DNA from 2 places in the Terrabacter sp. AAH1 genome. Region 1 is predicted to be linked to the other one. Evidence: predicted binding sites of a transcription regulator. Region 1 holds the regulator's gene; the other holds the start of a gene.
The links. Region 1 encodes HspR, which represses chaperone genes until heat shock. Its sites were predicted from a motif close to AAGTTGAGTCNNNNNGACTCAACTT; they were not measured.
Positions count from the first base shown of each region.

Region 2: the regulator HspR is predicted to act here: its motif matches at 14,460-14,484, upstream of ACXR8F_RS13685 (Hsp20/alpha crystallin family protein).

Region 1 is NZ_JBTJJV010000015.1:36,679-52,404, reverse strand. It holds gene dnaK (molecular chaperone DnaK) at 1-570, shown strand, start outside; gene ACXR8F_RS18415 (nucleotide exchange factor GrpE) at 567-1,274, shown strand; gene ACXR8F_RS18410 (DnaJ C-terminal domain-containing protein) at 1,364-2,377, shown strand; gene ACXR8F_RS18405 (heat shock protein transcriptional repressor HspR) at 2,428-2,889, shown strand; gene ACXR8F_RS18400 (ATP-binding protein) at 3,058-6,132, shown strand; gene ACXR8F_RS18395 (hypothetical protein) at 6,139-6,363, opposite strand; gene clpB (ATP-dependent chaperone ClpB) at 6,507-9,068, shown strand; gene ACXR8F_RS18385 (HAD family hydrolase) at 9,055-9,654, opposite strand; gene ACXR8F_RS18380 (hypothetical protein) at 9,651-10,358, opposite strand; gene ACXR8F_RS18375 (LppX_LprAFG lipoprotein) at 10,480-11,187, shown strand; gene ACXR8F_RS18370 (MFS transporter) at 11,192-12,937, shown strand; gene ACXR8F_RS18365 (alpha/beta fold hydrolase) at 12,977-13,876, opposite strand; gene ACXR8F_RS18360 (exodeoxyribonuclease III) at 13,873-14,673, opposite strand; gene ACXR8F_RS18355 (SDR family NAD(P)-dependent oxidoreductase) at 14,726-15,529, shown strand; gene ACXR8F_RS18350 (bifunctional lysylphosphatidylglycerol flippase/synthetase MprF) at 15,572-15,726, shown strand, end outside.
Region 2 is NZ_JBTJJV010000008.1:96,196-111,921, reverse strand. It holds gene ACXR8F_RS13765 (cation diffusion facilitator family transporter) at 1-432, opposite strand, end outside; gene ACXR8F_RS13760 (cation diffusion facilitator family transporter) at 429-1,361, opposite strand; gene ACXR8F_RS13755 (ArsR/SmtB family transcription factor) at 1,358-1,741, opposite strand; gene ACXR8F_RS13750 (DUF389 domain-containing protein) at 1,863-2,846, shown strand; gene ACXR8F_RS13745 (hypothetical protein) at 2,889-3,554, opposite strand; gene ACXR8F_RS13740 (pentapeptide repeat-containing protein) at 3,678-4,469, opposite strand; gene ACXR8F_RS13735 (DUF2237 family protein) at 4,471-4,866, opposite strand; gene ACXR8F_RS13730 (hypothetical protein) at 4,918-5,364, shown strand; gene ACXR8F_RS13725 (TIGR03618 family F420-dependent PPOX class oxidoreductase) at 5,361-5,789, shown strand; gene ACXR8F_RS13720 (penicillin acylase family protein) at 5,786-7,936, shown strand; gene ACXR8F_RS13715 (glycosyl hydrolase) at 7,918-8,790, opposite strand; gene ACXR8F_RS13710 (hypothetical protein) at 8,897-10,312, shown strand; gene ACXR8F_RS13705 (hypothetical protein) at 10,417-10,884, shown strand; gene ACXR8F_RS13700 (DNA polymerase IV) at 10,943-12,025, shown strand; gene ACXR8F_RS13695 (MarR family winged helix-turn-helix transcriptional regulator) at 12,045-12,482, opposite strand; gene ACXR8F_RS13690 (MFS transporter) at 12,626-13,864, shown strand; gene ACXR8F_RS13685 (Hsp20/alpha crystallin family protein) at 13,923-14,411, opposite strand; gene ACXR8F_RS13680 (FAD-binding dehydrogenase) at 14,547-15,726, opposite strand, start outside.

The sequences.
Region 1 (15,726 bases):
GGCGTGCCGAAGATCGAGGTCACCTTCGACATCGACGCCAACGGCATCGTCAACGTCAGTGCCAAGGACCAGGGCACCGGCAAGGAGCAGAAGATGACGATCACCGGCGGCTCGGCCCTGTCGAAGGACGAGATCGACCGCATGGTCAAGGACGCCGAGGCGCACGCCGACGAGGACAAGAAGCGCCGCGAGGAGGCCGAGGTCAAGAACCAGGCCGAGCAGCTCGTCTTCTCGACCGAGAACTTCCTCAAGGAGTCCGGCGACAAGATCCCCGCCGACGTGAAGACCCCGGTCGAGGAGTCGCTCGCCGACCTCAAGGCCGCCATCGCCGAGGGCTCCGAGGCCAGCGCCGACGACATCAAGGCGAAGGTCGAGGACCTCAACACCAAGTCGCAGGCCATGGGCCAGGCGGTCTACGCGTCCGAGCAGGCGGGCGCCGGCGCCGCGGGCTCCGCTGACGCCCAGGACGGTTCGCACGCTGGTGCGTCGGCGGGCGCGTCGGCCGGTGCCGACGACGACGTGGTCGACGCCGAGGTCGTCGACGACGACGAGGCCAAGGAAGCCAAGTGACCGAGTCGACCGACCCCACCGGCAACGGCCCGACGGGCGAGCAGCCCGACGTGACCGCCACGGGTGCACAGGGTGCCGGCAGCGGTGACGCTGCCGGCGCCCCGGGGCCGGCCGCCGACGAGGCGCCGGCTGACGGCAAGCGCCACCACACGTACTACGAGGGCGGCTCCGGCGCCTCGTCCGAGCCCGGCGGCGAGGACGAGTACGACCACGCCCCCAAGGGGTCGGCCGCGGCGCAGGAGTCCGAGGAGTCGGAGGGCGTCGCCCTCGCCGAGGAGGACACCATGGCCGCGACGTTGCTCGCGGACCTGCAGCGACTGCAGGCCGAGTACGTCAACTACAAGAAGCGCGTCGACCGCGACCGTGAGGTGATCCGCCACTCCGCGGTCGGCAGCGTCGTCGAGTCGCTGCTGCCGGTGCTCGACGACATCCACATGGCCCGGCAGGCCGGCGACCTCGCCGCGGGGCCGTTCGCCGCGATCGCCGAAAAGCTCGAGGCGACGCTGGGCCGCTACGGCGTCGAGCGCCTCGGCGAGGCCGGTCAGGAGTTCGATCCCAACGTGCACGAAGCCCTCATGCACGTCGAGGCCGAGCTGCCCGAGGGTGCCACCGGCACGACCGTCGTCCAGGTGCTGCAGCCGGGATACCGCATCGGTGACCGGCTCGTCCGTGCCGCGCGGGTGTCGGTTGCCGACCCCGCCTGAGACGTCCGCCGCCGGGCTGCACGCGCAGCCCGGCGGCATACCCGATGATGGGAGCAGCGTGAGTCCCACCGTGACGAAGGAGGTGCGCCTTGGCTAGCCAGGACTGGTTCGAGAAGGACTTCTACGGCATCCTCGGCGTGCCCCAGGATGCCGATGCGGCGACGATCAAGAAGACGTACCGCAAGCTCGCCCGCACCATGCACCCCGACCACAACGTCGGCGACGCCAAGGCGGAGGAGCGCTTCAAGGAGATCGGCGAGGCGTATGCCGTCCTCTCCGACCCCGAGCAGCGCCGCGAGTACGACGCCATCCGCGCCATGTCGCACGGCGGCGCCCGCTTCACCGCGGGTGGCCCCGGTGGCGGCGGCGCCGGCTTCGAGGACATCTTCTCCGCGTTCGGCGGTGCCGGTGGCGGTGGGCAGCGCGTGCGTTTCAGCACCGGCGGTGCCGGTGGCCAGCCGAACCTCGAGGACATCCTCGGCCAGATGTTCGGTGGCGGTGCGGCCGGACCCGGCGCCGGCTACGGCGGCTACGGAGCCCCCGCGGGGCCCCGCCCCGGCGCCGACGTGCAGGCCAGCACCCGCATCGGCTTCCGCGACGCCGTCGAGGGCTCGACCGTCTCGCTCAGCTCGCCCGACCTCGGCCGCATCAACGCCCGCATCCCGGCGGGCGTCAAGGACGGCCAGCGGATCCGCCTGCGCGGCAAGGGGCGTCAGGGTGATCCTGGCGCTCCGGCCGGCGACCTGATCCTCACGGTGTCCGTCGACAAGCACCCCGTCTTCGGGCGTGACGGTGACAACCTGACCATCGACCTCCCCGTCACCTTCGCCGAGGCCGCGCTGGGCGCGACCGTCGCGGTGCCGACCCTCGACGGTGGCCAGGTCAAGGTCAAGGTAGCGGCCGGTACGCCGAGCGGCCGGGTGCTGCGCCTCAAGGGGCGCGGCGTGAAGCGCGGCGACCACACGGGTGATCTGCTCGCCAAGGTGCAGGTCGTCGTGCCGCAGCGGCTCACCGACGAGGCCCGCGAGGCCGTCGAGAAGATGGCCGCGGCCGAGAGTGGCCACGACCCGCGGGCCGAGCTCTTCGAGCGCGCCCGCGCCTGACGGCATACGCGACGAACCACACGAACGACGAGGAGGAGGAGGTGGCTGGAATGGCTCGCAGGAGCGCCCGACCCGGCGGCCACGACGACGACGCGCCCGTCTTCGTCATCTCCGTCGCGGCCGAGCTGGCCGGCATGCACGCGCAGACCCTGCGGCAGTACGACCGGCTCGGCCTCGTCTCGCCGTCCCGCACGCGCGGCGGCGGCCGTCGCTACAGCTCGCGCGACGTCGCGCTGCTCCGCGAGGTCCAGCGCCTCTCGCAGGAAGGCGTCTCGCTCGCCGGGATCCAGCGCATCCTCGACCTCGAGAACCACGTGAACGCGCTGCAGTCGCGTGTCCAGGAGCTGACCGAAGAGCTGAGCACGGCCCGCGCGGCCCTCGCGGCCGGGGCCTCGGGCGCACGGGTCTTCGCCGTCGGTCCGCGCGGGGAGGTCGTGGCCGTCCGGCCCGGGCAGCGCCCGCCGCGCACGCCCGCCTCGCAGGCGCTGGTGGTCTGGCGCCCGGAGCGCTAGCGACCAGCGGACGCCGGCGCCCGAGCCGGCCCCCTCGTCGGTGCCGTGTGCAACACTGTGCCAGCCTCGAGCAGACGGGGTGTCTGTCCCGCTGTATGCCGCCGGAGGCCGTTGCGTGTTCCACTTTCCGGAGGTCGTGTGACCCCCTCATACCCCGACGGTGACTCCGTGAACCGAGTCCCGGGGTCCGATCTCGGCGCGCCCGTACGCCGCTCGGTCGAGATGCAGGAGCTCTTCGCCCGCCACGACTGGTCCGCGACGCCGCTGGGGCCGGTCGAGGCCTGGCCCGACAACCTGCGCTCCATCGTCGACATCTGCCTGTCGTCGGGCTTCCCCATGCTCGTGTGCTGGGGGCCCGAGCTGACCATGGTCTACAACGACGGCTACCGCACCCTGCTCGGCCGCAGCAAGCACCCGGAGGCCCTCGGCCGCCCGGTGCGGCAGGTCTGGCCCGAGGTCTGGGACGTCATCGGCCCCATGTTCGACGGGGTGCTCGGGGGTGGGCCCGCGACCTGGGTCGAGGACGAGCTGCTCGTCGTCGACCGGTTCGGCTTCCTCGAGGAGGCCTACTTCACGTGGTCCTACGGCGCCATCCACGACGCCGACGGCCACGTCGCCGGCATCCTCAACGTGGCCGTCGAGACGACCGACAAGGTGCTGGCGGTGCGCCGCGCCGGTGCCGCGCTCGAGCTGTTCCAGGCGCTCATCGTCGCGACGGCGCCCGAGGGTCGCGAGCAGGTGCGCGAGCGCACCCTCGAGGTGCTCCGCAGGCAGACCGCAGACCACCTGGACGTCGACCTCGTCTGGGTCGACGGCAGCGGCTCCGCCGCGCTCACGGGTGACGCCGAGCCCGGCGTGCACGTCGTCCCCGTGCTCGAGCCCGGACTCTCCGAACCCACGGCTCTCCTGCGGTTCGGGGCCAACCCACGCAGGCCCTGGGACGCCCAGCTGCAGGCGTACGCCGAGCTGTGCGCCTCGCACGCCGCGACGGCCCTGAGCGGCGTGCGTCGACGCGCCGACGACCGCGCGCGCGAGGAGGCCCTCGCCGAGCTCGACGTCGCGAAGTCCGACTTCTTCGCCAACGTCAGCCACGAGCTGCGCACGCCGCTCGCGCTCATCGCCGGGCCGGTGCAGGACGCCCTGGCCGCCGACGCCCTCGACGCCGACACGCGCCGTCGGTTCGAGATGATCGCGCGCAACTCAGAGCGCCTCACCGGGCTCGTCGACCGCATCCTCGACCTCACCCGCGTCGAGGCCGGTGCGGTCGAGCCGCACCCCGTCGCCGTCGACGTCGCGGCGGTGACCGACGGCGTCGCCGCCAACTTCCGCCCGGCCATCGAACGGATGGGGCTCGACTTCGTCGTCGAGCGCGGCGACCTCCCACGGCAGGCGTACGTCGACGTCGACATGTACGAGCGCATCGTGCTCAACCTGCTGTCCAACGCGTTGAAGTTCACGCCCCAGGGCCGGATCGGGCTCTCCCTGAGCGGTGACGAGGCCGGCTACGTGGTGTCGGTCAGCGACACCGGCATCGGTATCCCCGAGAAGGACCGCGACCACGTCTTCGACCGGTTCCGGCAGCTCGCCGGCAGCGACGAGCGCCGCTCGCGCGAGGGGGCCGGCATCGGGCTGTCGATCGTCCGGCAGCTCGTCGGGCTGCTCGGCGGCAGCATCTCCCTCGACACGGGCGAGGGACGGGGGAGCACGTTCACCGTCCGGTTGCCGTGGGGACAGCCGCCGACGCAGTCGGCCAGCCGGCCGTCGATCACGCCGCGGCCGGCGGAGTCGTTCATCAGCGAGGCGGCGGCCTGGGCCGGCCCCGACGAGGGCGACGCGGACACCCCCGCGCGTGCCGTCACGGGACGTCCGACCCTGCTCGTCGTCGAGGACAACCCGGACATGCGCTGGCACGTCACCCGGCACCTGCGTGACGACTACGACGTCGTCACGTCGCGTGACGGCGTGGAGGCTCTGGCCCGGATGCGGGCCGCCCGCCCCGACATCGTGCTCGCCGACGTCATGATGCCGCGGATGGACGGCCTGACCCTCGTGCGCGAGATCCGCGAGGACCCCACCCTGCGAGACCTGCCCGTCGTGCTCCTGTCGGCGCGCGCCGGCGTCGAGGCGAGCACGATCGGGCTGACGATGGGTGCCGACGACTACGTCGTCAAGCCGTTCGACCCGACCGAGCTGCGCGCCCGGCTCTCCGCCAACCTCGTCCGGTCGCGCTCGCGCTCGCGCGACGCCGCCTGGCTGCGCGCCATCCTCGGCGCCATCCAGGAGCCGCTCGTCGTCGCCGACGCCGAGGGCACCGTGGTCGAGCTCAACGGGGCCTTCACCCGCGACTACGGCTGGTCGCTGGCCGACGGGCCGTTCACCCCGCCCTACCCGTGGTGGATCCCGGCCGACGAGGCGCCCGCCGAGAACGAGGCGCACGCTCGCCGCGTCGAGCTGCTGCGCACGGGCCAGCCCTTCCTCGACGAGCACTACCGCATCCGGAGGAAGAGCGGGGGAGAGGCGTGGGTGCACACCCGGGCCGCGAGCGTCCCCGAGACGGCCGACCACGCCGGCTTCGTGCTCGGCGTGGCCCGCGACGAGACCCGCGAGCGCGAGTCCCGGATGCGCCGCGAGCTCGCCGGCCGGGTCGCCGTCGAGCTCGCCGCCGCGGAGGGGCTCGACCAGGCCCTGGCCACGGCCGTCACCGGTTTCACCGTGCTCTTCGACGGCGAGGTGACCCTCCGGGTGGCCGACGACAAGGGCGACGTCGTGGTGCTGTCGCCCCGTGGCCGCGTGCAGCCGTCAGAGCTCGACGACGCCGTCCGCGAGGGCCTCGAGTCGTCGCCGCACGGCCACGACGTCCTCGTCGGTGACAAGCGTGAGGGGCTGCTGCTCCTCCCGACGTCGCAGGACTCGGAGTGCCGTGCGTGGGTGCAGTTCGACGAGCCGCGCATCGTCGGCAGCGACGAGCTGATCGTCGGCGACCTGCTCGCCCAGATCCTCGGCCAGGCGGTCGACCGGGTCGTGGCGAGCCGGGCCCGCGCCGAGAAGGAGCACCAGCTCGAGCAGGCGATCGAGAGCCATCGGCTGATCGGGCACGCGGTGGGGGTGCTCATCGAGCGCCACCGCGTCACCGCCAAGCAGGCGTTCGAGATGCTCCGGCAGGCCTCGCTCCACCGCAACATCAAGCTGCGCGAGATCGCAGCCAGGGTCGTCGAGAGTGGTCAGGACCCCGACTCGGCCTGAGCCGGGTCAACGCAGCGGTTGGTTTCCCCGGACCGCGGCGAGCAGGCGAGCGAGGACTCCCGGCCGGCTCGCCGCGGCTCCGTCGGGCATCGCGGAGAGCTCAGGCGCCGACGTGGGGGCCGTGCCCGCGCGGGGGGCGTCGGCGCAGTCGGCCATGTCGTAGCCCTGCCGGAACTGGGTCGTGCCGAAGCGGGCGTTGGTCAGCTCGGTCGCGAGGCGGGCGGCGTCCATGGTTCCGAGCGTAGGGTCAGGAGCGTGTCCGGGCGCGCGAGACGGCATACGGGAGCGGCGCGCCACGCACGTAGTTGAGTGGAATACACTCAACTTGCCACCGGTTGTCTCCAGTGACTCCCTTCCCCGCACCAGGAGAACGCATGGACCTTCAGCTGACCAACAAGGCTCAGGAGGCCTTCGCCCAGGCCGCGACCACCGCGGCCGGCAAGCACCACCCGAACATCGAGCCGGCCCACCTGCTGCTCGCGTTGGCAGCCCAGAGCGGCACCACCACCCCCGCCCTGCTCACCGCCGGTCGCTCGAGCGTCACCGACGCGACCACCGCGGCCGAGCGGGCCATGGCGACGATGCCGCAGGTCACCGGCGGCACCCAGCAGCCGCAGCTCTCACCCACCGCCGCGCGCGTGCTCCAGCAGGCGCAGCAGTACATGACGGCGATGGGCGACTCGTACGTCTCCACCGACCACCTGCTGCTCGCCATCGCGCGCACGGGCCAGTTCGGCCTCGACGCCGACGCGATCGAGAAGGCCATCCCCGAGCTGCGCGGCGGCCGCCCCGTCACCTCCGACAACCCCGAGGGCACCTTCGAGGCGCTCGCCAAGTACGGCACCGACCTCACGGCCCGGGCCCGCGACGGCAAGCTCGACCCCGTCATCGGCCGCGACGCCGAGATCCGCCGGGTCGTGCAGGTGCTGAGCCGCCGCACGAAGAACAACCCCGTCCTCATCGGCGAGCCCGGCGTCGGGAAGACGGCCGTCGTCGAGGGCCTCGCGCAGCGCATCGTCGAGGGCGACGTGCCCGAGAGCCTGCGCGACAAGACCCTCTACTCCCTCGACCTCGGCTCGATGCTCGCCGGTGCCAAGTTCCGCGGCGAGTTCGAGGAGCGCCTCAAGGCCGTCCTCGAGGAGATCCAGGGCAGCGACGGGCAGATCGTCACGTTCATCGACGAGATCCACACCGTCGTGGGCGCGGGCGCCGGCGGCGAGGGCGCGATGGATGCCGGCAACATGCTCAAGCCCATGCTCGCCCGAGGAGAGCTGCGCCTCGTCGGCGCGACGACGCTCGACGAGTACCGCAAGCACATCGAGAAGGACGCCGCGCTCGAGCGACGCTTCCAGCAGGTCTTCGTGGGTGAGCCGTCCGTCGAGGACACCATCGCCATCCTCCGCGGCCTCAAGGAGCGCTACGAGGCCCACCACAAGGTGACGATCGCCGACTCGGCCCTCGTCGCGGCGGCGAGCCTCTCCGACCGCTACATCTCCGGGCGCCAGCTGCCCGACAAGGCCATCGACCTCATCGACGAGGCGGCCTCGCGCCTGCGCATGGAGATCGACTCGAGCCCCGTCGAGATCGACGAGCTGCGCCGTGCCGTCGACCGCCTCAAGATGGAGGAGTTCGCGCTCGAGCAGGAGACGGACGCCGCTTCGCGCGAGCGCCTCGAGCGCCTCCGCAAGGACCTCGCCGACCGCAGCGAGGAGCTGGCCGCCCTCAACGCGCGCTGGGAGGCCGAGAAGTCCGGCCTCAACGCCGTCGGTGAGCTCAAGGCCCGCATCGACGACCTGCGCACCCAGGCCGACCGCCTCCAGCGCGAGGGCGACCTCGGCGCCGCCTCGAAGATCCTCTACGGCGACATCCCGACCCTCGAGAAGGACCTCGCTACCGCGCAGGAGCGCGAGGCCGCCGCCACCGCGTCCGATGAGACCCCGATGGTCAAGGAGGAGGTCGGCGCCGACGACATCGCCGACGTCATCTCCGCCTGGACCGGCATCCCGGCCGGCCGGCTGCTCGAGGGCGAGTCGGAGAAGCTGCTGCACATGGAGCAGCACATCGGCGCGCGGCTCATCGGCCAGACCGACGCGGTGCGCGCCGTGTCCGACGCCGTCCGGCGCACCCGTGCCGGCGTCTCCGACCCCGACCGCCCGACGGGCAGCTTCCTCTTCCTCGGCCCCACCGGCGTCGGCAAGACCGAGCTCGCGAAGAGCCTCGCCGACTTCCTCTTCGACGACGAGCGCGCCATGGTGCGCATCGACATGTCCGAGTACTCCGAGCGCCACTCGGTCGCGCGCCTCATCGGTGCGCCCCCCGGCTACGTCGGCTACGAGGAGGGTGGCCAGCTCACCGAGGCCGTGCGCCGCCGGCCCTACTCGGTGATCCTGCTCGACGAGGTCGAGAAGGCCCACCCCGAGACCTTCGACATCCTGCTTCAGGTGCTCGACGACGGCCGCCTCACCGACGGCCAGGGCCGCACGGTCGACTTCCGCAACGTCATCCTCGTGCTCACCTCCAACCTCGGCTCGCAGTTCCTCACCGACCCGCTGCTCAGCCCCGAGGCCCGCCGCGAGTCGGTCATGGGGGTCGTGCGCTCGTCGTTCAAGCCCGAGTTCCTCAACCGGCTCGACGAGGTCGTCGTCTTCGACGCCCTGAGCCGCGACGACCTCGCGCACATCGTCGACCTGCAGGTGCGGGCGTTCGCGTCCCGGCTGTCCGACCGTCGGATCACCCTCGAGGTCACCGACGCGGCCCGGCTGTGGCTCGCCGAGCGCGGCTACGACCCCGCCTACGGTGCCCGGCCGCTGCGCCGGCTGGTCCAGCGCGAGATCGGCGACCGGCTCGCCCGGGGCCTGCTCTCGGGCGACGTGCGCGACGGCTCGACCGTCACCGTCGGGGTCGACGAGGCGGCCGAGCAGCTCACGCTCGGCTGAACACCTCTGCGTCCCAACCGAACTCGCGTGCCGCCGCCACGTTGTCCTCGCGGTCGTCGGTGAACCACACCTCGCTGCGGGCCAGCTCGCGCCCGAGGTCACCCTCGATCGCGCGGTGGGCGGCGGCATACGCGAGGGGGTCGGGCTTGGCGACACCGAAGTCGGCGGTGTTGAGCAGCCCGTCGAAGAGGCGCCCCAGCCCGAGCAGCTCGAGCTCCGCCGGCACGTTGTCGGTGCCGTTGGTGAAGACGTAGGTGCGGTGGCCCGCCGACCGCAGCGCCTCGAGCCGCTCGACGGTCTCGTCGATGGCGGTGCCGCGGTTGGCGCGCCAGGCCTCCATGTGGTGCCGCACCCGGGCGGGCTCGGCGGTGGCGTCCTCGAGCGCGGCGCAGATCGCCGAGTACCAGTCATCGAACGTCTGCCGGCCGGTGATCGTCGGCAGCAGCAGGTCGGCGTGGAACGCGGTCGCCGCCACGTGACCCGACGGCAGGCTCAGCGCGGCCTCGATGGCCGCGCTGGGGTCACCCGGCGCGAAGTCGCGCACGACCCCGTCGAGGTCGAAGACGTAGGCCGTGTGTCCGGTCACGCCGTCGTGTCGCGGTGCGCGCGCCGTTCGTCCCGGTCGTACCCGTCGCCGCGCTGGGCCGCCGGGTCGACGGTGTCGCCGGTGTCCCCAGTGCCGCCGGTGCCGCCGGTGCCGCCGGCCTCCTGGTCGTACGGCCGCTCGGTGGCGGGCAGCTGCTGGGTGCGGTCGGAGTGCGTGCCTGCGGCGGTCCGCTCGTCGTCGGCCCACGTGGCGGTGCCGTCGGCGACGCTGCCCTCGGCGCGCCCGGTGACGACGTCGGCGCGGGACGGGCCCTCGCGCTCGCGCCACTCGGCCTCACGGCGGGCGAGCTCGGCCTCGCGCGTGTCGAGGCCCTCATGGCGGGCGGCGAGCTCGCTCTCGCGGCGGCGCAGGTCGTCGTCGCGCAGGCCGGCCTCCTCGAAGCGGCGCTCGTGCTCGAGGCGCGCGGTCTCGGCGCTCTCCTCGACCTCACTGATGCGCGCCGAGGCACGCTCCTCACGGCGCAGGCGGGCACGACGGCGGGCCGAGGCGGACAGCAGGGCCCAGCCGAGGGCGAAGAGCAGCACCGCGACCGCGCCGTAGAGCACGAGCTCGATCGGTGAGGCGTCACGCGAGAACCCGAACGCCGTGACCGTGACGGGACCGGCTGCGCCACGGGTCGCGAGGTATGCGACGACGCCGGCTCCCGCGCCGGCCAGCAGCAGGATGACTCCGAGCAGGGCCATGGGTGGTGCTCCTTCGTCAAGGGGCGGGGTGGTCCCGCCGTGAACGTCCCCGACCCTAGCCATACCCACATTCGCCCGTCGGTCCGAGAGCGAGCCGGTGCGCTCGGTTAGCCTGACCCCCATGCGCACCCCGGGAAAGCTCGCCGCCGCCGTCCTCTCGGCGCTGTGCGTCGTCTCCGTGGCGTCCTGCGCGAGCGACGGCGACCCCGCTCCGGAGCAGACGCAGCTGTCGCCGGCCCAGCGGCTCGCGGCCGCCAAGGCCAAGGTCGACGCCGCGACGTCCGTGCACCTCAAGCTGGCGAGCGCGAACGTCCCGCAGGGCGCGAGCGGTGTCGTCTCCGCCGACGGCTGGGGCAAGCACCCCCCGGCGTTCAAGGGCACCTTCAAGGTGACGCTCAAGGGCATCCAGGCAGACGCCGAGATCACGTCGGTCGACGGCAAGGTCTACGCGAAGCTGCCGCTCATCCCGGGCACCAACGAGATCGACCCGAAGCAGTTCAACCTGCCCGACCCGGCGGTGCTCTTCTCCACCGACAAGGGCCTGACGAGCCTCCTCACCGCCACCACGTCGCCCACCGCGGGCGAGCAGGTGCGCCAGGGCTCCGAGGTGCTGACGACGATCAAGGGCACGGTCCCGGGCAAGGCGGTCACCGACCTGTTCCTCATCGGCGACAGCAGCGGCTCCTTCACGGCGACCTACGGGCTCACCGACTCGCAGGAGCTGCGTCAGGTCGCCATCGCGGGCCCCTTCTTCGGCGCCGGCTCGGCGTCGACCTACACCCTGACGCTCGACCAGTACGGCCAGCCCGTCACGATCACCAAGCCCTGACGCGGTGACGCAGCCCGCCGGCACGCACCGGCTCGCCCTCCTGTCGGCGGCGTCCGCCGCGGTCGCCCTCGCGGCCGCCGACACCTACGTCGTCGTCCTCGCCCTGACCGACATGATGGCCGGGGTGGGCATCGGCATCGACGCCCTGCAGCGGGCGACGCCGATCATCTCCGGCTTCCTGCTCGGCTACATCGCCGTGCTGCCGCTCATCGGCCGGCTCTCCGACCTGCTCGACCGTCGCCGCATCCTGCTCGGCTGCCTGCTCGTCTTCGTCGTCGGCTCGGCGGTCACCGCGCTCGCGGTCGAGATGCCGGTCCTCGTGACGGGCCGGGTGCTGCAGGGCATCGGTGGCGGTGGCCTCGTGCCGGCGACCCTGGCGCTCGTCGCGGACCTGTGGCCGGCCGACCGTCGCGGCACGCCGCTCGGAGTCGTGGGCGCGGTCCAGGAGCTCGGCTCGGTGCTCGGGCCCGTGCTCGGCGCAGTCGTGCTCGCGTGGTCCGGCTGGCGGGCGATCTTCTGGCTCAACGTCGCCGCTGCGCTGATCCTGTATGCCGTCATCCGCGTCCTCGGGCCGGGCCACCCCGGTCGGACGGCCGGTCCGGCCGAGGCTGCAGGGGGTCCACGGCGCACGGGTGGCCTCGAGCGTGCGCGCACCGTGGCTGCCGTGGTCGTCGCGGTGCTGGGCGCCGGTGTGACGGGCCTGGCGCTCGCCGCACCCCAGTCGCTCGTCACCGACGTCGCCCTCGGCGCGCCTTTCGTGCCGTTCGCCGGCCAGTCCCGGGTGGCGACGCCGATCGGGCTCGTGGGCCTGGGGCTGCTCCTCCTCCTCGCCGTGCTCACCGCCGCGCGCTGGTGGGCCGTGCTGCGCCGCGCCGACCTCTTCGGCGCCCTGCTCGTGGCCGTCGCCCTCGGCAGCCTCGTGCTGACGTTCGCGGCGTCCGACCCGGAGAAGGAGGTCGTCGGTCCGCTCGGCTACACCCTCCTGCCGGTCGGGGCGCTCGCCCTCGCCGTGCTCGCCTGGTGGCACCGCACCGCTGCCGACCCCATCGTGCCGCGCGGGGTGGTCGGCGGCCGGGGGCTGCGCTCGCTCGTGGTGAGCCTCCTCGTCGGCGCCGCCCTGGTCGCCGTCGTCGTCGACGTCCCCCTGCTCGCGCGTCTCACCGACAGCTACGACGAGACGGGTGCGGCGCTCGTGCTCGTCCGCTTCCTGCTCGCGGTGCCGGTCGGCGCGCTCCTCGGCGGCTGGTCGCTGCGCCGTCTCGGCGACGGGGCCGCCTCCGCAGCCGGACTGCTGCTCGCCGGCGGGGGGCTGCTCGTCATGTCGCGGTGGACGCTCGACTCGGTCGGTGACACGGTGCCCGCCACGGTCGTGCTCGTCGTCGTGGGCCTCGGCATGGGCCTGGCCCTCGCGCCGGTCAACAACGCGGCGCTGGCCGACTCGCCGTCGCACGCGCACGGCGTCGCGAGCTCGCTCGTGGTCGTCGCCCGCATGGTCGGCATGGTCGTCGGTCTGGCCCTGCTCACCACCATCGGGCTCAGCCGCTACTACGACGCCGTCCGCCTGCTGCCCGACCCGCTCGACACCGACGCCCTCATCGGGGCGGGGGTGGTGCAGGTGCAGACGGTGTTCCTCGGAGGCGCCGTGGCCGCGCTCGTCGGGGCCGCCGTCGCCGTCAGCCTCGGCGTGCGCCGGGGGGTGCAGCGTGAGGTGCTGCACGACGCCGACAGCCCGCGCTTCGTCGGGCTCTGACGGGCTCTGACGGGCTCTGACGGGCACGAGCGAGCCGGCTCAGGCGGTGGCGCGCCGTGCCTCGAGGTCGGCGAGCAGCTCGCGCACCTCGTCGGCGACGACGTCGGTCGCCTCCCACGGCAGCATGTGGCCGGCCGTGGGCAGCTCGGTGAAGGTCGCGTGCGGCAGGGCGACGCGCAGGGCGCGGGCCCGACCGACGGGCATGAGGGGGTCGAGCCGGCCGGCGACGATGCCGACCCGCACCCGCTCGAGGGCGGGGAAGCCGGCCTGCTGGTCGGTGACGAGCAGCGCGCCGTAGAAGGCGCCGAAGGTCGTGAGCTTCGTCGACGCCACCTGCGCGCGGGCGGCCTCGACCGCCTCGGGGTCGGCGTTCTCGCCGAAGAGGCCGCCGACGATGGCCCGGATGCGGCCGTTCCCGCCGGGCGGCAGGGGCATGCCGCGAGCGGCTAGCCGCATGACGGCGGCCTCGCCGACCCGCTCACCGAGGACGACGCCCGAGGAGGCCGTGGCGACGAGGAGTGCGGCCCGCACCCGCGACCCGAAGAGGTCGGGGCGCTGCTCGGCCAGGGCCATGACGGTCATACCGCCCATCGAGTGCCCGGCCAGCACGACGGGCGAGGCCGGCGGCACGACGGCGCGCAGCACGACGTCGAGGTCGCGACCGGTGTGCTCGACGGACACCGACGAGACCTCGGCGCGGCGCAGCCCGATCGTCGAGCGGCCGTGCCCGCGCTGGTCCCACGTCACGACACGCACCGGCTCGTCGGCGAGCGCCTCGACGACCGGCATCCAGCTCTCGTGGTTGACGCCCCATCCGTGCGCGAGCACGAGTGTCGGAGCGTCGGCCGCCAGGTCGGGGTCGGCCCAGGTGTGGACCGAGAGCACGGCCCCGTCGGGGGTCACGATGCCCCGCAGGTCATGCTGGTCAGCGCGCCTCACGCCGCACCTCCCTCGACCTGGAAGACGACCGGCGCGTGGTCGGAGGCGCCCTTGCCCTTGCGCTCCTCGCGGTCGATCGCAGCCCCGACCACGCGGCGGGCGAGGGCGGGCGAGCAGAGGGCGAAGTCGATGCGCATGCCCTGCCGCTTCTGGAAGCGCAGCTGGGTGTAGTCCCAGTAGGTGAAGGTGCCCGGCTCGTTCGTGTGCGGCCGCACCACGTCGCTGAAACCGGCGTCGACGACAGCCTGGAACGCGGCGCGCTCGCGGGGCGACGTGTGGGTGCGGCCCTCGTAGTACGGCACGCTCCACACGTCGGCGTCGGTCGGGGCGATGTTCCAGTCGCCGAGCAGCGCCACCTGGGCGTCGGGGTCGTCGGCGAGCCAGCCGCGGCCGGCCGTCGCGAGCGCGTCGAGCCAGCCGAGCTTGTAGTCGAGGTGCGGGTCGTCGAGGGCACGGCCGTTCGGGATGTAGAGGGACCACACGCGTACGCCGTTGCAGAGGGCCCCGATGGCGCGTGCCTCGGGGGCCACGGGCTCACCCCAGCCGGGCATCCCGTCGAAGCCCACGCGTACGTCGTCGATGCCGACCCGCGAGGCGATCGCGACACCGTTCCACTGGCTCAGGCCGTGGTGCGCCACCTGGTAGCCGAGCGACTCGAACCGGTCGAAGGGGAACTGGTCCTCGCGCGCCTTGGTCTCCTGGATCGCGAGCACGTCGACGTCGGTGCGCTCGAGCCAGGCAGCGACGCGGTCGATGCGGGAGCGGATGGAGTTGACGTTCCAGGTGGCGATTCGCACAGTCGGCCACCCTAGACCGCCGCGCCGACCGGATGTGCCTAGGGTGAGGCGCATGCCTGCCGACCCGACGACATCACCCCGCGCGCGGCCCACGGCCCTCGTGACCGGAGCCAGCGCCGGCATCGGACGCGAGTTCGCCCTCCAGCTGGCGGCACGCGACCACGACCTGGTGCTCGTCGCCCGCGACGTCGCCCGGCTCGAGGCCCTGGCCGCCGAGCTGCGCCGCGACCGGGGCGTCGACGTCGAGGTGCTGGCCGCAGACCTGTCCGACCGCGACGCGCTCCAGCGGGTGGCCGACCGCCTGGCCGACCCGGGCCGCCCGGTCGACCTGCTCGTCAACAACGCGGGCTACGGCCTGAAGGGCCGGTTCCTGCGCAACGACATCGCGCGCGAGGAGGCGGTGTTCGACGTGCTCACCCGCGCCGTGCTCGTCCTCTCGCACGCCGGCGCGAAGGGCATGGTCGAGCGTGGGCACGGCGCGATCGTCAACGTCTCGTCGGTCGCCGGCTACATCGCGTCCGGCAGCTACTCCGCCGCGAAGTCCTGGGTGACGGTCTTCACCGAGGGGCTGTCGGTCGAGCTGGCCGGCACCGGGGTCAGCGCCACGGCACTGTGCCCGGGCTTTACGAACACCGAGTTCCAGCAGCGTGCGGGCATCGACAAGCCCGGTCCCGGCTTCATCTGGCTCGACGCCCCCGACCTGGTCAGGGCGTGCCTCGCCGACGTCGCGAGGGGCCGCGTCGTGTCCGTCCCGGGCTGGCAGTACAAGACGGCGGTCGGGCTGCTCCGGGTGCTGCCGCGCCCGCTGCTGAGGCGGGGTCTCAGACCGCCCCGGGCGGGGGGCCGCGCTCGCTAGCCTTGGGGGACCGGGCGGCATCGTGACCATCGGAGGGGCGGCATGGCACAGCGAAACACGCGCGCCGTCCCGAGCCGGCGGTCTCTGCGTGGAGCCGCCCGACGCGTGCCCTTCACCCTCGTCGTCGTCGGGTCCATGCTCCTGCTCGGCCTGCTCACCCGTTCGCTCTGGCAGCCGCTGCAGGACCGCCCCCTCTT
Region 2 (15,726 bases), on a different contig from region 1:
CCCGGTGCGTCGCTGCCAGTGCGACAGGATCGGCATGACGGCGAGCGAGAGGGCAGCGAGCCCGATGCCGACCACGGACGTGTCGGGCTGCTCCCGACCCACGAGGGCCCGCACCGACTCGAAGGCCACGTAGGCCGCGAGGGCGAAGAACGAGACGGCGATGAGGCGACGCGCCAGGTGCTCGCGCTCCTCGGGGACGGGGTGGCCGAACTGCCAGAGGATCACGAGGCCGCTCATCACCTCGACCGTCGAGTCGAGCCCGAACCCGACGAGCGCGGTCGAGTCGGCGATGCGGCCCGACGCGATGGCGACGACGGCCTCGACGACGTTGTAGGCGACCGAGGCGCCGGCGAGCAGCCGCGCCCGGCGCACGAGGGCCGCCCGCCGCGAGGGTGGCAGCAGCGAGAAGGTCGGCAGGGATGGGGTGCTCACCAGTCGGCTCCCTGGCACTGGCTGCGGTCGGTGGTCTCGATCTGGAGGGTCGCGTGTGCGACGTGGAAGCGCTCGCGCAGCATCCGGCTCGCGGCCTCGAGCACCTCCGCCCCGGCATCGGGTCGGGCGGTGACGAGGTGCGCCGTCGCGACGTCCATGCCGGAGGTGAGGGTCCAGACGTGGAGGTCGTGCACCTCGGTGACGCCGGGCACGTCGCACAGCGCGCGGAGGACCTCGGTCGGCTCCATGCCGGACGGGGCGTGCTGCCCGAGCACGGCGACCACCTCGCGGCCGAGCCCGACCGCCCGCACCGCGACGAAGACCGCGATGGCGAGGGCGGTCACCGTGTCCCACCAGGTGCTGCCCGTGGCCCGGACCAGCAGGGCCGCGACGACGACACCGATCGAGCCGACGGTGTCGGCGACCACCTCGAGGTAGGCGCCCTTGACGTTGAGGCTCTCGCCGGCGCCACCGCGGAGCAGCAGCAGCGAGGCGACGTTGACCGCGAGGCCGACGGCGCCGACCGCGAGCATCGTGCCCGAGGCGACCGATGCCGGCGACCCGATGCGGGCGAGGGCCTCGACGACGATGTAGACGGCCACCCCGAGCATGAGCAGCACCGCGAGCCCGGAGGCGAAGACCTCGGCGCGGTAGGAGCCGAAGGTGCGCCGCCCCGTCGTGTCGGCCCGGGTCGCGATGCGGGTCGCGACGAGCGCGGCTCCGAGCGTCACGACGTCGGCGGCCATGTGGCCGGCGTCGGAGAGCAGGGCGAGCGACCCGGACAGCAGGCCGGCGACGAGCTCGACGACGAAGAAGGCGCCGACGAGCCCGAAGGCGACGGCGAGCCGCCAGCGGTGCCGGCCGCCGGCGTGCGCCGCGAAGGAGCCGTGGGACCCGTGGGACCCGTGGGACCCGTGGTCGTGGCTCACGGCCGAGGACTCCCGTCGTGGAGGGCGTGCTCACGGGTGACGTCGAGCAGCAGACGCACGTGCGCGTCGCTGAGCCGGTAGTAGATGTTGCGTCCCTCGCGCCGACCGGTGACGACGGCGGAGGCGCGGAGCAGTCGCAGGGCCTGCGAGACGGTGGTCTCGGCGGTGGCGGTCGCAGCGGCCAGGTCGCAGACGCACAGCTCGCCGGCCTCGAGGAGGGCGTAGAGCAGGCGTGCCCGGGTGGGGTCGCCGAGCAGCTTGAAGACGCTGGTCACCCTGGCCAGCTCGTCGGGCCCAGGGGCGTTGTCGGTGGCCAGCGCCACCTTCTCGGGGTGCACGCAGGGCGTGGCGCAGGCGTCGAGGCCGGTGACGGTGCTCATGGTCTCCGCTTCGTCTGGCACGGTCCGGTCAGGCCGTTCATCTGAACGGATGTTCAGATGTCACTGTCGGGCCGTGCGCGCCGTCCTGTCAAACCGCCCCGCCGGCGGCAGACTGGCACGCATGCTCAGACTCACCGCGACGATCCCGAGCGAGCTGACCGAGGAGGTGACCCGGGTCCTCTCCGACTCCTCGGCGGTGAGCACCCTGGCCGTCATGCGAGGAGCCGCGCTGCGCCCGGTCGGCGACGTGGTCCAGGCCGACGTCGCCCGCGAGGGCGCCAACGCGATCGTCGAGAGCCTGCGCGATCTCGGGGTCCACGAGGGCGGCACGCTGCAGCTCGAGCCGGTCAGCACCTGGGTCTCGAGGGCCGGGTTCGAGGCCGACGAGGAGACGCCCGGCAGCAGCGCCGACGCCGTCGTGTGGGCCGAGGTCGCCCAGCGCTCCTACGAGGAGAGCGAGCTGAACTGGACGTTCCTCTCCTTCATGTCCCTCGCGACGCTCATCGCCGGCATCGCCATCGTCCTCGACACCCAGATCCTCGTCATCGGCGCGATGGTGCTCGGCCCCGAGTTCGGTGCCGTGGCAGCGCTCGGGGTCGCCCTGGTGCGGCGCCGGCCGCTGCTGCTCGCCGTGGCGGCGCGCGCCCTGGCGGTGGGCTTCGCCGTCGCGATCGCGGTCACCTGCGTGGCCGGGCTCATCGGGCGGGCACTCGGCTGGGTGACGCTCGAGGACATCACCGGCGAGCGGCCCGCGACGGGGTTCATCTACACGCCGGACAAGTGGTCGCTCATCGTCGCCGTGCTCGCCGCGGCCGCGGGCGTGCTGTCGCTGACGTCGGCCCGGGTCACCGGGCTCAGCGGCGTCTTCATCTCGGTCACGACGATTCCGGCAGCCGGCAACGTCGCCCTCGGCCTCGCCTTCGGGGCGTGGGGTGAGGTGCGCGGCAGCGGGCTGCAGCTCGTCGTCAACATCATCGGGATGGCGCTGGCGGGCTGGCTCACCCTCGCCCTGCAACGTGCGATCTGGTCGCGCGTGCCCGCGCCGCGGTCGCACTCGCGGCTGAACCGGCACGTCCACGCCGAACCGCCGCCACCCAGGCGGTGACGCTCAGCACTGACGCTCAGCACTGACGCTCAGCACTGACGCTCAGGGAGTGGCCGTCGACCGCGGCACGGGCGGCGGCAGCGTGAAGGTCGTCGACAGTGCGCCGTTGACGAGCGAGAGCAGCACGCCGGTCTCCTGGCGCACGACCGAGTAGCGGCTCGTCGCGACGGGCGACCCGGCCGCGGCCTCGTCGGCACCCGCGCGGGCGAAGAGCCCGAGCGAGAAGAGCCTGCCGTAGTAGCTGGGCGCGTCGAGCCCCGGCGGTGGCCCGTTGGCGCCGAGTCGCGCCAGGTGCTGGGTCATCGCGTCGAGCTGGACGGCGGCCGCGTTGCCCGACAAGGGGATCCGGTCCAGCACCCGGACGTCGTTGACGAGGTTGGCGTAGTCGGCGAGAGCTGTCGTGCGGTTGAAGACGGTGCTCGTGGTGAGGCTCGGGCGCGGCAGCGCCGTGACGGTGACGGTCGGCGTTGCCACCACGGTCGAGGTCGTCGAGTGCACGACGGTCGTCGTCGCGGTGACGGTGCGCGTGTCGATCTCGGTCACCGTGACGGTCTGCGTCGGCACGGGCGTGCCCGTGACCCCGGATCCGGCCACCTGGCTCAGCTCGACGCCGGGCTTGTCTGCGGTGCAGGCGGTCAGGGCAGCCGTCAGTCCCAGGACGAGGGCGGCCGGCAGTGCGGCGGCAGCTGCGGCTCTGGCTCGGCGCACGGTCGGCTCCGGTGCTCGACGGGACGGATGGTCACGATGGTCACGATGGTCACTGTGGCTCGATTGTGGGCTCTCGCCGCTCGCAGCGCGACCGAATGCGCCAACTGCGCAGTGCGCCCCCCGTCAGGTGCGTGCGGCCGCGAGCTGCGGCCGGGTGACGAAGAGCGCGCCGTCGACGACCGCGCCCCGCAGGTCGGCGTCGCGCAGGTCCGCCCCGAGCAGGTCTGCCCACCGCAGGTCTGCGCCCCGGAGGTCGGCGGCGATGAGCAGTGCGCCGCGGAGGTCCGTCGCCCGCAGGTCGAGCCCGCGCAGGTCGGCACCCACGAGGTCGGCGCCGGGGCCGACCCGCCGGGCCCTCCGTGACCGCCCGCGTATGCCGTCACGCCGCCGATGCCTCTCCCGCACGGTCGCGCTCACGGTCCGCAGCAGGTCGCCCACGCGCCCGCGAAGGGCGACGAGGTCGATGGCCAGGAGGGTGTCGGCATCGGCTGCGGTGGCGGCTCCCACCTCGTCGACGAGCCCGTCCAGCGCGGCGGCGGCGTCGGGGTCGGGCCCCAGCGCGACGGCCTCGAGGAGGTGGGCGAGCGTCTCGTGCAGCTGGCGCACGACGGGCAGGACGGCATACATCGTCGGGGCCGTCGTGGGCGCCTCGCGCCACGAGACGCCGCCGAAGGTCACCTGCGACACCTGCTGGCCCGCCCCGAAGCAGTCGAAGGTCACGCAGCCGCGCCAACCGCCCTCGAGGAGCCGGTCGTGGATGCCGCACCGGTGGTCGGCAAGCAGGTTGCGGCACGGATCGCCACCGGCCTTGTCGACGGGGAAGTCGGCCGACCGCGCGAAGGGCAGGGCGACGCAGCAGAGCCCGAAGCACTGTGAGCAGTCGGCCTCCAGAGGGGGGAGGGCGTGAGCCGTCATGTCAGAGAAGGGAGCTCGGGTCGTCGGGCACGTCGGCGGCATACGACTGGAGCAGCTGCAGCGGCACGACCTCGAGGGCCCGCTCGTGCGTGGCGGCGAGCACGACAGGTGCGCCCGCGCCGTCCTGGTGCGCCTGCAGCCACCGCACGGCGACGACGCACCACGTGTCTCCCGGCGTCAGGCCGGGGAAGCGCCACTCGGGGCGCGGCGTGACGAGGTCGTTGCCCACGCTGCGCTGGTGGGCGAGGAACTCGGGGGTGACGACGACGCAGATGGTGTGGCTGCCGCGGTCCTCCGGACCCGTCGTGCAGTAGCCGGTGCGGTAGAAGCCGGTCACCGGGTCGGTCCCGCACGGCTCGAGCTCACCGCCGAGCACGTTCCGTTCACGCGCTGCCATGGCCCAAACCTAGTCGCCGGAACGTGGCCGCTCGCTCGCTACGCTGAGCCCATGCTGGGGACGAAGGAGTACGAGCCCGACTACGTCGACGCCTGCCGCTCGCGGGTCGAGTCGCAGGTGGCGATGTTCCGTGAGGTGGCGCAGGCGGCCCGTGACCACGGCGACGCCGACGTCTCCGCGCTCGAGGGCGCCCTCGAGTCGCTCGAGTACGAGTACTTCAACAACATGCTCATCGTCCTCGAGGGCTGCTTCATCCACCGCTTGAGCGCCGCCGAGGGGCAGACCGGGAAGGCGCTGCACGAGGTGCGCGTGCTCGCCCGGTCGCTCGTCGAGAACGGCGGCACGGTGCTGGCCGACCCAGAGCTGGCGCTCGACCCCGAGCACACGGTCCTCGGGCTGTCGGCCGGCGACCCGATCACCCTGACGCTGCACCAGTTCCGTCGCATCTCCGACGCGTTCTTCCGAGAGATCCAGAGCAAGACGTCGGGCGACCGGTGACGGCCGGCCGACCCACGAGCGGGGCCGCTCTGCCCGCGGAGGTCGCCGAGTTCCTGCGCCGACCGAACTACGCGACGATCAGCTGCGTGCGCCCCGACGGCCAGCCCGTCTCGGTGCCCACCTGGTACCTCTTCGAGGACGGGAAGGTCGTCGTCAACATGGACGCCGGCCGCAAGCGCCTCGACTGGCTGCGGGCCGACCCCCGCGTGAGCCTCAGCGCCATGGACCCCGAGAACTGGATCACCCACGTCAGCCTCCAGGGCCGCGTCGTCGAGCTCTTCGACGACCGCGACCTCGGCGACATCGACCGCATCGCGTCGCACTACACGGGGCAGCCCTACCGGGTGCGCGACCGTGCCCGTGTCACGGCGATCATCGACGTCGACCGGTGGCACGGGTGGGGGCGCTTCAAGGACGCCACGTGACGCGCGAGCCCCTGGCCGGCCTGACCAGGGACGCCCTCGGTGTCCCGCACCTGCGCGCCGACGACGTGCTGGAGCTCGCCCGCCTCCAGGGCCGCGTCACCGCGCTCGACCGCGGCTGGCAGATCGAGCACCACCGCTGGCGCATGGAGGGGCGCACCGCCGAGTACGTCGGCGCGGACGGGGTGCCCTGGGACCGCTTCGCCCGCCAGGTGCGGCTCGAGGCCACCGTGCGACGCTGCTTCGAGCGGCTCGACGCCGAGACGCGGGCGTGGCTCACGGCATACGTCGACGGGGTGGACTCCGCCCTCGCCGAGGGGCTCACGGGCACACCGGAGGTCGAGGCGCTCGGGCTCGAGGCGTATGCCGCCGCGCCGCGCCCGTGGGCGCCGTGGACGCCGCTCGGCATCTTCTGGGGCATCCACCTGCTCTTCGGCACCTTCCCCGCCAAGCTCTTCAACGCCCACGTCGCCGACCGGCTCGGGGAGGACGCGCTGCCGCTGCTCCACGCCGAGGGTGTCGACCGCTCGGGGAGCAACGCGTGGGTCATCGGCGGCGCGCAGACCGCGAGCGGGCTGCCCCTCGTCGCGGGCGACCCGCACCGCACCATCGAGCTGCCCGGCTGCTACCAGCAGGTGGGGCTCGCGTGCCCCGAGTTCGACGTCGTCGGCTTCACGTTCCCGGGGGTGCCGGGCGTGCAGCACTTCGCCCACACGGGGTCGGTCGCCTGGGGCATCACGAACGCGATGGCCGACTACCAGGACCTCACGCTCGAGAGGCTTCGGTGCGACGGGTCGAGGGAGGACGGCGCCCCCGTGCTCGTGGCGCGCGGCCTCGACGGCTGGGAGCCGGTCGAGCACACGACCGAGACGGTGCGGGTGCGCGGCGAGGGCGAGCTGCACGTGCCCGTCGTCGTGACGGCGCGCGGCCCGGTCGTGACCGGGCTCGAGGCCGAGCTCGAGCGCGCCGCTGCGGTCACCGGCGACGGTGACGAGGCCGCGGCTGCGTGCGGACCGCCACCCTTCAGCCTGCGCACCCCGACCCAGGTCGAGAGCGACCTCGGCTTCGGCGCGCTGCTGCCCCTGTTGCGGGCCCGCACCGTCGACGACGTCGAGCGGGCGCTCGCGCGCTGGGTCGAGCCCGTGAACTCGGCGCTCGTCGCCGACACGAGCGGACGCATGCGCCACCTCGTCGTCGGACGGGTGCCGGACCGCGACGAGGCGGGCATGGTGCTGCCGCTGCCTGCCTGGGATTCCAGGCACACCTGGCACGGCTACCGCCGGGGTCCGGCCGTCGACGTGCCGGACGTCATGGTGAGCGCCAACGACCGGGCGAGCGGGGGAGGGCTCGGGGTCGAGTACGCGACGCCGTTCCGCGCCGAGCGCATCCGCTCGCTCATCGGGTCGCGCACCGGCCTGACCGTCGACGACTGCGCGGCGATCCACGTCGACTCCCGCAACGGCCAGGCCGACCTCATGCGCGAGCTGGTCGAGGCCGTCGAGGTGGGCGGCCGCGCGGCGCAGGTGCGCGAGGTGTTGCTCGCGTGGGACGGCCACAGCGACGCCGACAGTCACGGGGCCGCCGTCTTCGCGCGTTGGCGCACCGCCCTGGTGCGGTGGTTCTCGGACCACCCGAGCCTCGCGCCGATGCTCGAGCCGAGCGGCCACTCGCCGATCTTCGCCGCGTGGACCGGGGTGGTCGCGCAGATCGGTGCCGGCTGGCACTCCATGGCACGGCTCGCCCCCGAGCGCGGCATCGACGTCGCCGACGGGGTCCGCGCGGCCCTCGAGAGCGTGGCCGGACAGTACGACCCGGACGCCGCGTGGGGTGACCGGCACTGGCTCGACCCACTGCACGCGCTCGACGTCAGCGACCGGGCGCCGTCGGTGCCGCGCGACCCGGTCGGCGGCGACAAGGGCTGCGTGCTCGCCGCGGCGAGCGCGCCCGGGGTGACCGACCGCTGCTACGGCGGACCGGTCGCCCGCTACGTCTGGGACCTCGCCGACCGTGACGCGAGCCGGTGGGTGGTGCCCTTCGGGGCGAGCGGCGACGCCCGGGCCGACCACTTCGCCGACCAGACCCCGGCGTGGCTGGTGGGAGGGCTACATCCCGTGGAGGCCGGCCGGTCGGGTCAGGCGGGCACGAGGTAGCCCGCGGCGTCCAGCGTCACCGGCATCGGGTCACCGATCCAGAGCGACCCGTCCCGGCCGTCGTGGTGGAAGCCGAAGATCACGGTGCTGCCGTCGGGCCGGGTCACGACCGGGGCCGCGAAGAGCGTCGGGTCGGCCCGGAACGGCCGAGCCCGGGACAGGTCCCACGGGCCGAGCAGGCCCGGCGACGGCACCGACCACGTGCAGCACCCGTCGGCGTCGGCACGGCGCGCCGGGGTCATCTCTTCGGGGTGGCAGGTGAAGACGAGGACGGGCCGCCCGTCGATGACGAGGCTGCGCAGGACCTCGAGCTGCCCGAAGCCGGCGCCCGGCTCGCAGAGAGGCCCGCGCACCTCCCACGAGTCGAGGTCGGGACTCCAGGCGTGGGCGACGACACCGTCGTCGTTCTTCGCCGCGTCGCGGGCTCGGGCGGTGATGAGCAGGTGCCAGCCGTCACCCTCGGGGTCGCGCAGCACGAGCGGGTCGCGCCACGTCTCGCTGCTGCCCTCGAGGTCGGGCCCTTCGGTGGGGCCGGGGTGCGAGGCCAGCGTCTTGTAGTGCCGCGGGTCGATGCGGAGGGCCGGCTCGCTCGAGACCCGGGTCCAGTGCACGAGGTCGTCGGAGACCGCGGAGCCGATCCGCTGGTCGTAGATGTGGTGTCCCGCGCGAGAGACGGCCGTGTAGAACATCCGCCAGCGCTCGCCGTCGTGCACGGTCGACCCGGTCCAGATCGCGAGGTCGTCGAAGCCGCTGTCCGACGGGGTCAGGGCGTCCTCGACGACCTCCCAGTCGACGCAGTCGGTCGAGACGGCGTGCCCCACCGTGGCGTTGACGACACGGGCGACTTTGCCCAACTTTTACCATTTGCGGTACAAAACGTGACTCTGCACCGTACTGTTCTGCTATGAGAGGCCCTGCTCGACGGAGCGGGGCCGCGCTGACGCAGGAGAGGCGAGTTCGGTGACCACCCCCATGACGCCCACGCACGGTGCCCCGATGCGACCGGGACGGCCGGCCACGGCTGACGTCGACCGCTGGCTGCCCGACCCCTCCTGGCCGGTCCCGCCCCGCGGCTGGCAGCTCTGGGCCGCCGCCGGTGCGCCGACCCGCACCCTGCGTGACGAGTCCTCGCGCGGGGGCGACGGCGGCACCTCAGGAGGCGACAACGAGCCGGGACGTGACGCGGAGCCCCGCATCGTCCACACTGTCCCCGTGACGTCCGAAATGTCCGCTTTCGCCGCGCTCGAGGAGCCCTCGTTCACGCTGCCGGCCCGCCCGGGCCTGCTGGCCCCCGAGCCGGTCGACCTGCTCGCCGACCCCGAGCCGCGCCGCCTGCCCGAGGGCACCGTCTCCGGCTTCGCCGTCATCGGCGCCCTCGTCGCCTTCAGCTGCCTCGTGGGTGGCCTCACCGCAGGCTTCGTCGTCATCGGCGTCTCGCCGCTCCTCGCGGCCATCGCCGCGCTCGTCCGCGGGCGCGTGTCGCTCTCGTCCGTCGGTGGCCAGCGTGGTGCGGCGCTGCTGCTCGGCGCCGCCGTCGCGGCCCTCATCCTGCCGTCCGTCACGGCGCACGAGCGCCGTGCCGAGCCCGAGGCCGCCGGTGGTGTGCCCGTCAGCTCCCCGTTCTCCGTCGGCACCCAGACCGCGTATGCCGCCGTGCCCTCGGCACCCGAGTCCGCCGGGTCGGTCCAGGCGCCGGCCGCGACGCGTCCGGCCGAGGTGCCCGCTTCGGCGGCGCCGTCGGCACCGCCGGTTCCGCCGGCTCCACCCGTGCAGGCACCCCCGGCGGTCCCATCGGCCGTTGCCCCGGGACTCACGCTCGCGCTCGACGCCCTCGACCCGAGGCCCGGCAACGCCGAGGGCCCAGGGACTCCGGGGCAGCGCTCCGACGACAACTCGGGCAAGGGCTCCGACAACGGCCCGGCCAAGGCTGCCGACAAGGCGTCCGACAAGGCGTCCGACAAGGCGTCCAAGGCCGCGGACAAGGCGTCCAAGGCTGCTGCGGACAAGGCGTCCAAGGCTGCCGACAAGGCCGCGAAGAAGGCCGCCGACAAGACTGCCAAGGCCGCCAGGGCGAACGAGAAGGCAGCCAAGGCTGCCCTCGCCAAGGCCGCCAAGGCGGCTGCGGCGCAGGCCCGCCAGGCGCGCGCCCAGGCCCAGCCGGCAACGCAGGGCTTCGCACCCGACCCCACCTCGCGGGCGATCCTCGGGTCTTCGAAGAAGGCCGACCGGGCGTCCGGTGGCACGGCCGTCCCCACCGGTCAGGCCAGGGCCGACGTGATGGCCGCCACGAGGCTTGCGCGACAGGACGCCGAGAACGCCGCCAAGGCGGCGAAGACCGTTGCGGCCAAGGGTGTCTCGGCGACGTCCGGACACTGACAATCCACGCGACCCGCCCGTCAGCCGCCCGTCAGCCGCCCGTCCCTCGAGCCGAACCTGCAGGCCTCGGCGCCAACCCGGCTCGCGTGTGCCACAGTGACCTCGTGGCGCATTCAATGACCCGGGGCACGATCGTTTGGTTCGTCGGTTCCGCCGTCGTCGGTGCCGCCGCCGGCGGGCTGCACCTGCTCCGCTCCGAGCTCGGCGGCGCCCACACCGGAGTGCCGCTCGCCGTCGGCGCCTTCGGCCTCACGGTGCTGGCCGCCGCGATGCTCTTCCACGGTGTCGTCCTCGCGGCGCGTGAGCAGGACGCCGCCGCCGGCCCGGCGCCCGTCGACGACGACCCGACGGGCGGAGACACCCGGACCCGCAGCGCCCCCAGCGCCCCCAGCGCCCCGAGCGCCCCCAAGGCCGCCGGGGCCCCTCGACGCTCGGAGCCTGTCGATCGCTCCGACCCGACCGAGTCGTCCGGCACGCCCGAGCCGCCGGCCGTCTACACCTTCCGGGCCGGCAGGCAGGTCACCGACCAACCACGGCGGCCCGCCAAGCGCGACCGCCCGACGCGCGGCTGACGTCCGCCCGGCCACCGGCACCGCCAGCACTGTCGGTCCGCGCGGGCACAATGGCGTCATGAGCGCCGGGCCCGCCCGTTGGGTGCTGCACGTCGACCTCGACCAGTTCATCGCGGCGGTCGAGCTGCTGCGCCGACCCGAGCTCGTCGGCAAGCCCGTCATCGTCGGTGGGCGCGGCGACCCGACCGAGCGGGCCGTCGTGTCGACGGCGAGCTACGAGGCCCGCGAGTTCGGGGTCGGCTCGGGCATGCCGTTGCGTCTGGCCGCACGCAAGGCACCCGACGCGGTCATCCTGCCGGTCGACGCGCCGGCATACACCGAGGCGTCCGAGCGGGTCATGGAGACGTTGCGGTCCCTCGGCGTCGTCGTCGAGGTGCTCGGGTGGGACGAGGCGTTCCTCGGGGTGCAGACCGACGACCCCGAAGCCTTCGCGCATCGGGTCCGGGGCGCGGTGCTCGAGGCGACCGACCTGCACAGCTCGGTCGGCATCGGCGACAACAAGGTGCGGGCCAAGATCGCCACGGGCTTCGGCAAGCCGCGCGGTGTCTTCCGGCTGACGCGCCACAACTGGTTCGAGGTCATGGGCGACAGGCCGACGATCGACCTCTGGGGAGTCGGCTCCAAGGTCTCGAAGCGCCTCGCAGGTCACGGCATCGAGACGGTGCGCCAGCTCGCGGACGCCGACGAGGCCACGCTCGTCGGCGAGTTCGGGCCTCGCATGGGCGTCTGGTACTCCCGGCTGGGCCGGGGCATCGGCTCGGCCGTCGTCGACGACTCGCCCTGGATCGCGCGGGGGCACAGCCGCGAGACCACCTACCAGAGCAACCTGACGACGCCCGCCGAGGTGCGTGACGCGGTGCGCGACCTCGCCGAGCAGGCGTTCGACGACACCGCGAAGGAGGGCCGGCCGGTCTTCCGGGTCACCCTCAAGGTCCGTTACGCGCCGTTCTTCACCCAGACCAAGGCCCGCAAGCTGCGCGCCCCGACGTCCGACCGCGACGAGGTCGTCGCCGCGGCGGTGGAGCTGGCCGCGACGCTCGACCCGGAGCGCGAGGTGCGGCTGCTCGGCGTGCGCGCCGAGATGGTCATGCCCGAGGGCGGCGACCCGGTCGAACGCACCCCGGTCCGCGGGCGGCTCTGAACCGCCGCATCGGCAGTCGTCAGGAGCGGTGGAGGAACTCGACGAGGGCAGCGAGCTCGGGCACCTCACCGGCGCTGCCGAGTGACTCCTCCAGCACCTGGTCGTGGGTGGGGCTCGCCTCGGCGTGGAGTCGCCGCCCGGAGGGGGTGAGCTCGGTGTAGATGCCTCGCCGGTCGTCGGCGCAGAGCACCCGGGTGAGCAGGCCGCGGTCCTCGAGCCGGTTGACGAGCCGGGTCGTGGCCGACGAGGAGAGCGCGGCGGCCCGGGCGAGCTGGGACATCCGCATGTGCCAGCCGTCCTGACGTGACAGCGCGTCGAGAACGGTGAACTCGACGACCGACAGCCCGTGCCGGCGAACGAGCTCACGCTCGAGTGCGGCCTCGATGTGTCCGTGCAGCGCAGCGAGGGTGCGCCACCCGGAGGCGCGCACCTCGACGGCGGTGTCCGCGATTCCCATGCCCCCATCGTAGCGCGCGTTTGCAATATGCCGCGCGTGCAACTAGCGTCGCTCAGCGTCAAGTAGTTGCACACGCGGCATACCGGCGAAGGCAGAGAGGCTCGGCCCCGGCGTCCGCACCTGTTCGGAAGGACCAGGAACCCATGCCACTCGGTCTCATCGCCCTCGCTCTCGGGGGCTTCGGCATCGGCCTGACGGAGTTCGTCATCGCCGGCCTCCTCAGCACCGTCGCGGCCGACCTCGGGGTCGGCATCCCGACGGCCGGCTACCTCATCAGCGGCTATGCCCTCGCCGTCGTCCTCGGCGCGCTGGCGCTCCCGCCGCTGCTCGGGCGCTGGCGTCCCAAGCGGGCGCTGCTCGTGCTCATGGGACTCTTCGTCGCCGGCAACGCGCTCTCGGCCCTCGCCCCCGGGTATGCCGTCCTGCTCGGCGGTCGCGTCGTCGCCGCCCTCGCGCACGGGGCGTTCTTCGGCATCGGCGCCGTGCTGGCGGCCTCGCTCGTGGCCGCCGACCGCAAGGCGGGCGCGATCTCGATCATGTTCGGCGGCCTCACCCTCGCCAACGTGCTCGGCGTGCCGCTCGGCACCTTCGTCGGCCAGCAGTGGGGCTGGCGCGCGACCTTCGCCGTCATCGCCGCCGTCGGGGTCGTCGCGGCCGCCGGCATCGCTGCGCTGGTCCCCGACTCGGGCGACGTCGAGGCCGACGGCGAGGCTGGTCCCGGCTCCCGGTCGACCGTCGGCCTCCGGGCCGAGCTCGAGGCCTTTCGCAACGGCCAGGTGTGGCTCTCGCTCGGCATGACGGTGCTCGTCTTCGGCGGCATGTTCGGGGCGTTCATGTACGTCGAGCCGCTGCTCACGCGGGTCACCGGCTTCGACGAGTCGGCGGTGCCGTGGCTGCTCGTCCTCTTCGGCGTCGGGCTCTTCGTCGGCAACCTGCTCGGCGGGCGCTGGGCAGACCGGGCGCTCGCCCGCACCCTCGTGCTGCTCACCGTGGCGCTGGGCGTCTCGCTCGTCGGCTTCGCCCTGCTCGCGCACAGCCCACTGGGATCGGCGGCGATGCTGCTGGCGATGGGCTTCTTCGGCTTCGCGACCGTGCCGGGCCTGCAGATGCGGGTGCTCGCGCACGCGGCGGGCGCTCCGACGATGGCGTCGTCGGCCAACATCGCCGCGTTCAACCTCGGCAACTTCCTGGGCGTCTGGCTCTCGGGCCTGGCCCTGGCTGCCGGGCTCGGCTGGACGTCACCGCTCTGGGTGGGGGCAGGCTTCGCCGGCCTCGGCCTCGTCGTCATCCTCGCGGCCAACGCCGCCGAGCGCCGCGCGGCCGAGCGCCGCGCGGTCGTGGACGGTGAAGCGCTCGCCACCCCGGTCGGTGCGCCGGCCTGATCCGCACCCGGACAGGTGCAGGGGCTCGGCGGTCCACCGCCGAGCCCCCCGGTCCTGGTCAGGCGGACGCGTGTTCCTTCGTCGCCTCCGTGTCGGCCCCCTCGATCTCGCGGTGCGCGTCGGCCGACGAGCCTGCGTGCGACACGGTGATGCGGCGCGGCTTCGCCTCCTCGGCGACCGGGATGGTCAGCGACAGCACGCCGTCGCGGTAGTCCGCCTCGATGCGGTCGAGGGCGAGGCCGCGGCCGAGCGAGAGCTGGCGGGCGAAGGTGCCGGCGGGCCGCTCGCGCGAGAGCCACTGGGCGCCCTCGGCCTCGGGCGACCGGCGCTCGGCCCGGACGGTGAGCGTGCGGTCCTCGACGTCGATGTCGATGGTCGACGGGTCGACGCCGGGCAGGTCGATGTGGGCGATGAAGCTCTCGCCGGACCGGTAGAGGTCCATCGGCATGATCGACCCGGAGGCGGATGCCCCGCGCAGGCCCTCGCCCAGCAGGCGGTCGAACGTCCGGTCGATGGAGCGGAACGGGTCGAAGGTGGTGGTGCTCATGTCTACTCCTCGGAGAACGGGGCCGACCTGATCGGCCTCAGTGAACCTTTCTTGAGTGATAACCGCTCAACTTCGTGCTCTGTTCCCGTTGTAGACGATCCGCGCGGGTGTCGTCAAGACCCTCGCCCCCCAGCGTCAGAGGGCCGCCGCCACCGAGCGTCCGGCGGTGCGGCCGCTGAAGAGGCAGCCGCCGAGGAAGGTGCCCTCGAGCGAGTTGTAGCCGTGCATGCCGCCACCGCCGAAGCCGGCCACCTCGCCGGCCGCGTAGACGCCGGGGAGCGGGTCGCCGCCGGGCCGCAGCACCCGTCCCGCGAGATCCGTCTCGAGCCCGCCGAGGGTCTTGCGCGTGAGGATGTTGAGCCGCACCGCGACGAGCGGTCCCGCCTTGGGGTCGAGCAGCTTGTGCGGGCTCGCGACCCGGATCAGCCGGTCGCCGCGGTAGTGGCGGGCCCCACGCACGGCGGTGATCTGGGCGTCCTTCGTGAAGTCGTTGTCGATCTCGTTGTCGCGGGCCACGACCGTACGGCGGAGCGACTCGAGGTCGATGAGGTCGTCACCGGTGAGGGCGTTCATCCCCCGGACCAGCTCGTCGAGCGAGCGGGCGACGACGAAGTCCTCCCCGTTGCGCATGAACGCCTCCACGGGCGCGGGTGCGCCACTGCGCGCGCGACCCAGCACCTGGCGTACGTCCTTGCCGGTGAGGTCGGGGTTCTGCTCCGAGCCGGAGAGGGCGAACTCCTTCTCGATGATCTTCTGCGTCAGCACGAACCACGAGTAGTCGTAGCCGGTGCGCATGATGTGCCCCAGCGTGCCGAGCGTGTCGAAGCCGGGGAAGTAGGGGGCCGGGAAACGACGGCCGCGCGCGTCGAGCCACAGCGACGACGGGCCGGGCAGGATGCGGATGCCGTGGTTGTCCCAGACGGGGTCCCAGTTGCGCAGGCCCTCGGTGTAGTGCCACATGCGGTCGGGGTTGATGACGTTGCCGCCGGCCTGCTGGGTGATGCCGAGCATCCGGCCGTCGACGTGGGCGGGCACTCCGGCGACCATGCGCGCCGGGGGCGTGCCGAGCCGCTCGGGCCATGCCCGGCGCACGAGGTCGTGGTCGCCGCCGATGCCGCCACTCGTCACGACCACGGCCTGGGCCGCGATCTCGAAGTCCCCGACCTCCTCGCGACTGCTCGGGCGGCCGCGCTCGACGCCGTCGGGCGCCAGCACCCGTCCCCGTACGCCGGTCACCGTCCCGCCCGACAGCACGAGGTCGTCGACGCGGTGCCGGAACGCCAGGGTCACGAGGCCCTTCTCGACGGCGGCACGC